Regions from separate parts of the Solibacillus sp. FSL K6-1126 genome, predicted to be linked through region 2. Evidence: predicted binding sites of a transcription regulator. Region 2 holds the regulator's gene; the other holds the start of a gene.

Region 1 (4,438 bases), 1.5 Mb from region 2:
AAAACTTGGGCCCAAATCGTGGCGATTTCTGCATTAATTTTACACAATACGATTTTTACATTAGTTGGCATACCTTTTGATATGATCATGCTTTATGTAGCGTTGTTCTTTACAGTATGGTCTGGATGGGATTATTTCTATATAAACCGTCGTGCATTATTGGATTCAAAATAAATAAAATTTCTAAAACTAGGTTAGAATTTCTTTTAGGATAGGTAATAGTAATAAGTATCCATAAAAGACATAACAGATGCCCGTGCATTTTGGACGGCGCTGTTTTTCTAATCTAGTTTTCTTTATATTTAGGGGGTTTTAGGAATGAATGCAGAAATTATAGCGGTAGGATCGGAATTATTATTAGGACAAATCGCCAACACGAACGCGAAATTTATTTCGAGCCAGCTTTCGGAACTTGGCATTAATGTTTATTATCATACAGTTGTAGGAGATAACGAGGCGCGGCTATTAGAGGCGATCAAAATTGCGGAACAGCGTGCGGATGTAATTATTTTCTCAGGTGGTTTAGGTCCGACAAAGGATGATCTGACAAAAGAAGCGATTGCGAAACATTTGAATCGTACGTTAGTGTTTGATGAAACGGCGCTGTTTGCGATTGAGGAATTTTTCTCGAAGCAAAGACGACCGATGACGGAAAACAACCGAAAACAGGCGCTAGTACTGGATGGCTGCGATGTCTTGTTGAACCAGCATGGGATGGCACCGGGGATGTTTTTGGAGGAAAATGACCGCATTTATATTTTACTGCCGGGTCCGCCAAAAGAACTTGAGCCAATGTTCCAATATGAAACGAAGCCAAAACTGGCAGCACTTTTGCATGACGGCGGTGTAATTTTATCGCATGTACTACGTTTTTACGGGATCGGTGAAGCAGATCTGGAAACCCGCATACAGAGTATTTTGGAGGAACAGACAAATCCAACAGTAGCCCCGCTTGCTTCAGATGGTGAAGTTACATTGCGCATTACGGCAAAAGCACAAAACGAACAACAGGCATTCCGTCTGATCGAGTTAAAGAAACGTGAAATTCTCGATATCGTCGGAGAATACTATTATGGCGTAAATGATGAATCATTAGGTTTCAAGCTTGTGCAAATGCTTCTTGAAAATGAATTAACAGTTTCCGCTGCCGAAAGTTTAACGGCCGGTCTGTTCCAGTCGGAGCTGGCAGAAATCCCGGGTGTTGGATCTGCATTAATCGGCGGTGTTGTGACGTATACGAAAGAAGCGAAAATTAAGCACCTCGGTGTTTCCGGTGAACTGCTTGATGAAAAAGGCATCGTCAGCAGTGAATGTGCAGCAGCAATGGCAACACAAGTCCGTGAAAAGTTCGGTACAGATATCGGCGTTGGGTTGACGGGAGCAGCAGGACCGGGTGATCATGACGGACAGCCTGCAGGATCAATCTGGGTTGGCATTAAGATCGGTGACACAGAACCGCTCACGTACCGACTACAATTAACCGGTTCAAGAAATACGAACCGAATCCGCGCAGTGAAGTTTACATTCAGCTATTTAATGAGAGAATTAGCGAATCAAGGTTACAAAAAGCTGATTTAGTTGTTGTATTCTAATGAAAAAGACAATTTGATCAGTGATTTAAAGACATTTAGAAACATTCAAAGAAAAAGCGAAAATATGTTCGCTTTTTTCTTGAATGTTATCTCATTAGCAAGTATAATAGAGACATAAGTTAAATAAAGCTTTTTCTTAAGGAGGAAATAGTTTGAGCGATCGTAAAGCAGCATTAGATATGGCGTTAAAACAAATAGAAAAACAATTCGGTAAAGGTTCTGTCATGAAGTTAGGTGAAAACTCGAACCGTCATATGGAGACAACTTCATCAGGCTCTATCGCAATTGATGCAGCATTAGGTATAGGCGGCTACCCGCGCGGACGTATTGTAGAAGTTTACGGACCAGAATCATCTGGTAAAACAACAGTTACATTACATGCCATCGCAGAAATTCAGGCAAACGGCGGTACAGCAGCGTTTATCGATGCTGAGCACGCACTTGACCCGGTATATGCACAAAAATTAGGCGTTAACATTGACGAATTATTATTATCACAGCCGGATACAGGTGAACAAGCACTTGAAATCGCAGAAGCATTAGTACGTTCTGGCGCGATTGATATTATCGTAATCGACTCTGTAGCAGCATTAGTGCCAAAAGCCGAGATCGAGGGCGAAATGGGTGACTCGCACATGGGTCTCCAAGCGCGTTTAATGTCACAGGCATTACGTAAATTATCAGGTGTTATTAATAAATCGAATACGCTTGCTATCTTCATCAACCAAGTTCGTGAAAAAATCGGTGTTATGTTCGGTAACCCGGAAACAACAACAGGTGGACGTGCCCTTAAATTCTACTCTTCTATCCGTTTAGAAGTACGACGCGGTGAAGCGATTAAGCAAGGTACAGAAATTATCGGGAACAAAACGAAAATCAAAGTCGTGAAAAACAAAGTAGCACCACCATTCCGTACAGCGGAAGTGGATATTATGTACGGCGAAGGGATTTCAAAAGAAGGCGAAATCGTCGACATCGGTGCAGAACTGGACATCATCCAAAAGAGCGGTTCTTGGTATTCATACAACAGCGAACGAATCGGCCAAGGTCGTGAAAATGTAAAACAATTCTTCAAAGAAAACCCAGCGATCAAAGAAGAAGTGACAGAAAAAATCCGTCAACACTTCGGTATCGGCGAACTAGGCTACACAATCGGCGCCAACGATACAACTGAAGAAGAAGAACTGGACGAACTAGAACTATTCGAAGACGAAAAAGATAAAGAATAATGTTACAGACCCAAGCGAAGAATTTTGCTTGGGTTTTTGTTTTTGTTGGGGAAGGGCGGTTTTATAGTTATGGTGGGGCGGTCTTTGGTTGAAGTACCTGTTGGGTCAGTGGAGTAGAATAAATATGGGTTTTATTAGACGGTCTCTGCGTGATATTAGAAGATGAGAATGATTTAACCGATTTTGATTGAATTTTTCTAGGTAAAACCGGTGGGAAAAACAAAGCAGGGATTTATACTAGAACAAATGTTTGTTATATTAGAAAATCTCCATCGGATATTAGAAGATACGAAGAGGATATTAGAAAATCGGGACGACTTATTTGAAGAAGTACAGAATATATTAGAAAATCGCAAGTTTATTAGAACAAATAAAAATATATTAGAACATTTAGAACTATATTAGAACTTCCCGTTGCCTGGTAGCCCGTAAATCGCGATAACCGGATTCATTATAGAAAAGATTGGTAACCCGCCACCCCAATCCACACTAATTTCTGGAAGTCCCCTAATAGACCAAAAAAATATAAAAAGCCCCTTAAACCATGGCTATTCTTGACATACCTAATTTTGAACTATACAATTAAAATGTATAATTTCTAAATTTTGAAATGAATAGGCGGTATGTTTGAATAATTCAGATATATTATGCCGACTAAAAGAACATCAGACATATATAGGCATAGGAGGGAAACGATATGGAAATGATACTCCCTGCTTTGCTAGGATTCGCTGTCGGTGTCGCTGTTATCTATTTCTACATGAAAAACGTGAATGATTCAAAAGTGACTGGTGCAAAGCATGTTGCCGAGCAAATCGTGGAAGACGCGAAACGTGAAGCGGATGCACTGAAAAAAGAAGCACTGCTTGAAGCAAAGGATGAAACTCACAAATTTCGTACTGAAGCGGAAAATGACATTCGTGACCGTCGTGGAGAACTTCAGAAACAAGAGAACCGTTTATTGCAAAGAGAAGAAAACCTTGACCGCAAAGATGAAACTCTGAACAAAAGAGAGATAAGCTTAGAGCGTAAGGAAGAAGCTCTGGCAAGCAGACAACAGCATATTGAACAGATGGAAAGCAAAGTAGAACAACTTGTTGCAAGTCAAAAAACTGAGCTTGAGCGCATTGCAGCTCTGACGCGCGAAGAAGCGAAAGAGGTTATCTTGAAGGAAGTTGAAAACGAACTTTCTACAGATATCGCTGTAATGACGAAAGAATCAGAATTGCGTGCAAAAGAAGAATCAGACAAAAAGGCTCGAGAAATTTTATCACTTGCATTACAACGCTTTGCAGCTGACCATGTTGCAGAAACAACAGTGTCCGTTGTAAATCTTCCAAATGATGAGATGAAAGGCCGCATCATTGGTCGTGAAGGCCGTAACATCCGTACATTAGAAACGCTTACAGGTATTGATTTGATTATTGATGATACACCTGAAGCAGTTATTTTATCCGGCTTTGATCCGATCCGACGTGAAACAGCTCGTCTTGCATTGGAAAAACTAGTTCAAGATGGTCGTATTCACCCGGCACGTATCGAAGAAATGGTTGAAAAGTCTCGCCGTGAAGTGGACGAACAGATCCGCGAAACAGGGGAGCAAACAACATTTGAAGT
Region 2 (4,438 bases):
AAGTGGTGAGGAACTAAAAATGTCGGCAGGTTGGCATTGTTACTGCTGGCTGCTCGGCAATCGTAAAGATGAAGAATTTTCAAAAGAAAAATTATTGGGTATGCTTGAGTATGTAAAACAAAATATCCGTCAAGCACCACCACGTACACAAGTAGCAATGAATAACTTTGTCATGACAGTAGGTGTTTCATTTAAACCTCTACATGAAGAGGCTGTGCAATTCGCTAAGGAAATCGGGCCAATTGAAACGAAACGTGAAGGGAAAAAGCCGGGTTTGCTGCACGCTTTTGCTGAAATTGAAAAACAGGTGGAAAAAGGACGAATCGGCTTTAAACGTAAATATGTACGCTGTTAATTGTAAAGAGTTATACCTTGTTTTTTTGCCATACAATTGTATAAACTAAAATTAGGAAATTTCAAGGAGGCTATTACATGAAAAAAAGCATTGCCATCGATATGGACCAGGTGCTGGCTGACTTTTATTCGAAATTATGTGTTACATATAACGAGAATTTCGGGACAAATTTTACCGATGAAGAATTTCTTCTGACGACACAGCGCGATTTACCTAGAGAAGATGCGAAAAAATTATTTGCTCTATTAAATGAGCCCGGCTATTTCAGAGATTTAAAAGTACTGGATGAAGATGCTATTGATGTCATTCGAGAGCTGCAGGAGCATTATGAGATTTATATTGCGACAGCTGCCATGGATGTACCCGGGTCATTTACAGCGAAGTACGATTGGTTAATGGAGTATTTACCATTTATTAAAACACAGAACATAGTGTTTTGTGGAAATAAAGCGGTAATACATACTGATTATTTAATTGACGATAGCCCACGCCAACTCAAGTCATTTAAAGGAACAGGTATATTGTATTCGATGCCGTACAATCGATCAGAAGAAGGTTTCATGCGTGTGAACAACTGGAAAGAAATTAAACAGTATTTTATAAAACAACTGGAAATTGTTTAAAAGGGAAAGGGTTGCAATCAGGCAATCCTTTTATATTTTTGTAGTAACTTAGCTTAACGAAATAGTATAATTTAAATAATTGGAATTATCTTTAAATTGTAAGGGGATAGAATGAATGAAACCGATTATTGGATTAACAATGTATGATTTTGACAAGAAATTGGATATAAACAACGCATATTTGACGTCGATAGAACTAGCGGGGGGTATACCAATTTGTATACCGAATGCTACGGAAGAAAACGTAGAAGCAGTATTAAATGTAGTTGATGGCCTCGTATTAATTGGTGGAGCGGATATCGATCCATTATTGTTTAATGAGGAACCGCACCGTCATATCGGTAGTGTTGTTAGAAAGCGTGATGACAGTGATCTTTTATTAATGAAGGCAGCCTTTAAAAGACAAATGCCTGTTCTAGGTATTTGCCGTGGACAACAAATTATGAATGTTGCATTCGGAGGTACGATAATTCAGGATATACCATCACAGGTGGAGAATACAATCTTACATAAACAACCTTCAAAGCGTGGAGAATTGGCACATACCGTTGAAGTGAAGACACCGAAATTTAAGGAGATTTTTACAGAAGAAACATTCCGTGTTAACACATTTCACCATCAATCTGTAGGAAAGTTAGGGGAAGGACTTCTTATTTCGGCAGTTGCGAAAGACGGCATTATTGAAGGAATTGAACACGAATCCCATCCGTATTGTGTGGCGGTACAATGGCACCCGGAAGAATTGGCGCCAAACGGGGATGTTTATGCACAGCGCTTATTTAAAAGTTTTATAGAAGCATGCCATAAGTAATAAAAGGCTCAGTCGTTTACGGCTGAGTTTTTTTAATTCATTAAAAAACTTGCCGATTCTATAAGAATGGCAAGCTTCTGATTAATGAATATTTCGATAGAGGCCGACTACTTTACCTAAAATAGAAACTTGATTGACAATGATCGGCTCCATTGAACTGTTCTCAGGCTGTAAGCGGAAATGAGTTTTTTCTTTGTAAAAGCGTTTGACTGTCGCTTCATCATCTTCCGTCATTGCTACAACAATCTCTCCATTGTTCGCGGTAGACGTTTTTTTGACGATTACATAATCCCCATTTAAAATTCCGGCTTCAATCATGGATTCACCCATAATTTCAAGCATAAATAGTTCTTCTTCCGGTGAGCCGTAAGCATCCGGCAACGGGAAATATTCCTGAATATCCTCGATTGCGGAAATAGGCAGACCAGCTGTAACTTTACCGATTAACGGAACATGGATGACACCTTGTTTGGTGATGTTCATCTCTTCCTGGTCCAATATTTCAATGGCACGCGGTTTAGTAGGGTCACGACGGATAAGCCCTTTACTTTCTAAACGAGCTAAATGCCCGTGGACAGTTGAACTGGAAGCTAAACCTACCGCTTCTCCAATTTCGCGTACTGATGGCGGATAGCCTTTAGAACGAACTTCCTCTTTTATAAAAGTTAGAATAGCCTGCTGCCGCTTTGAAATTTTTTGTGTCAACTAACTCACCTCTTTATCATGCTATTTTTCTTAAAGTAAGTATAGCAGTATGCGAACACGAATGCAAACATAAGTTCGAAAAAACGGTTGACAAAAACATATGTTCGTATTATTATGAGAACAAATATTCCGAACATATATTCGAAAGAGGGTTTTACAAATGAAAAAAACTAAACTAAATGGCTTTACATCAATGTTTCTACTATTCTCTGTACTTATGATTGCTTTATTCATGATGCAGGACGATAAAATAGAATTATACGAACAGGTTAGCATAGAGCATGGCGATACTTTATGGTCGTTGGCAGAACAATATCGTGGTAAAATGGCTAAGCATGATTGGATCGATGAAGTGAAAAAGGAAAACGGATTGCTGGATGAAAAAGTTGTTTTAGGACAAGTACTGGTTGTACCTGTAGAAAAAGATTCACAATACATTGCCCAGCTGAATGAATCCACTGATATGCAATCGATTAAAGTAGTGAGAGGGAACAATGATAAAAACTAAAGCAGTAATTTATTGCCGTGTCAGTACGGATAAAAATACACAGGAAACGTCACTAGTACGTCAGCAAGAAGAGCTGACAAAGTATGCGAAAACATTCGGCTATAATGATGTGGAGATTTTCATGGATCAGCATAGCGGATATGATGTGGACCGAGATGGACTGCTCGATATGCTTGACTATATGAAAGAACACGGCGTCAAAGCGTTATTTGTACAGGACGAAACACGGTTAGGGCGCGGTAATGCACGTATGGCAGTACTTCACCTATTGCAAAAATATGAAGCGACAGTGTATACATTGAATGATGCAGGTCCTGTCGTATTAAACGAAATGGATACAATGCTGCTCGAAATTTTAGCGATTGTCGAAGAATATCAGCGTCGTATGCATAATGCGAAAATCCGCCGGGGAATGCGTCGTGCTGTAGAAAATGGCTACCAGCCCCAAAATAATTTAAAAAACCGCGGTAATATTGAAGGGCGTGAACGTAAAGAAGTGCCTGTTGAAGAAATCGTCCAGCTACGCCAGAAAGGCTTAACATTTGCAGAAATTGCTACGACATTGTCTGGTTTGGGCATTTCCATCAGTAAAGCGACCGTACATAGAAGATATATTGAATATATGGAGCGACTTGAAGAGTAAACACTTGTCTTCAAGTCGTTTTTTTTATACCTTTGTAGTAGGTAGGAAGAAAGGTGAGATTCAAATGTTATCAAAAGAGAAAATAGCTCGAATTAATGAGCTTTCTAAATTAGCGAAAGAAGGTAAATTGACGGAAGAGCAAGCGAAGGAACGCACTGCGCTGCGCAAAGAGTATTTAGATACATTCCGTTCCACAATGCGCGATACAATCGAGCATGTGAAAGTAATTGATGAAGAGGGCAATGATGTGACACCTGAAAAATTAAAACAAATAAAATCACAGAAGAAATTCTTAAACTAATAACATTTCATTAATATGTCACATTTAATATTAAGTATGACATATTTTAGATGACGTTTTTAGAAATTATTGTTTTCTTGTGAAAATTTGTCTACACTATAAAAGGTATAAATATCGTACGAGGAAAGGATGTCACATAATGACACAACAGATGGATCAGTTAGCAATTAACGCAATCCGTACATTATCAATCGACGCAATTGAAAAAGCAAATTCTGGTCACCCAGGTTTACCAATGGGTGCTGCACCTATGGCCTATACTTTGTGGACGAAGCAATTACGCCATAACCCACAAAATCCTAATTGGTATAATCGCGACCGTTTTGTATTATCAGCTGGACATGGTTCCATGCTTTTATATAGTTTATTACATTTGGGTGGCTATGGTTTAGAGATGGAAGAAATCAAAAACTTCCGTCAGTGGAATTCAAAAACACCGGGACATCCTGAATATGGTCATACAGTTGGTGTAGAAGCGACAACTGGTCCATT

Evidence for each region. The regulator LexA, encoded in region 2, represses DNA repair genes until DNA is damaged. The targets are predictions, from matches to a motif close to CGAACATATGTTCG.
Region 1: a site for LexA is predicted at 1,650-1,663, ahead of recA (recombinase RecA). Genes of this name have one in related genera too.

The regions. Positions count from the first base shown of each region.
Region 1 is NZ_JBBOPD010000001.1:1,273,498-1,277,935, forward strand. It holds gene pgsA (CDP-diacylglycerol--glycerol-3-phosphate 3-phosphatidyltransferase) at 1-174, shown strand, start outside; gene MHH44_RS06100 (competence/damage-inducible protein A) at 319-1,578, shown strand; gene recA (recombinase RecA) at 1,745-2,821, shown strand; gene rny (ribonuclease Y) at 3,519-4,438, shown strand, end outside.
Region 2 is NZ_JBBOPD010000001.1:2,737,845-2,742,282, reverse strand. It holds gene MHH44_RS13645 (DNA alkylation repair protein) at 1-355, shown strand, start outside; gene MHH44_RS13640 (5' nucleotidase, NT5C type) at 433-978, shown strand; gene MHH44_RS13635 (gamma-glutamyl-gamma-aminobutyrate hydrolase family protein) at 1,094-1,789, shown strand; gene lexA (transcriptional repressor LexA) at 1,871-2,494, opposite strand; gene yneA (cell division suppressor protein YneA) at 2,655-3,002, shown strand; gene MHH44_RS13620 (YneB family resolvase-like protein) at 2,989-3,645, shown strand; gene MHH44_RS13615 (DUF896 domain-containing protein) at 3,710-3,946, shown strand; gene tkt (transketolase) at 4,086-4,438, shown strand, end outside.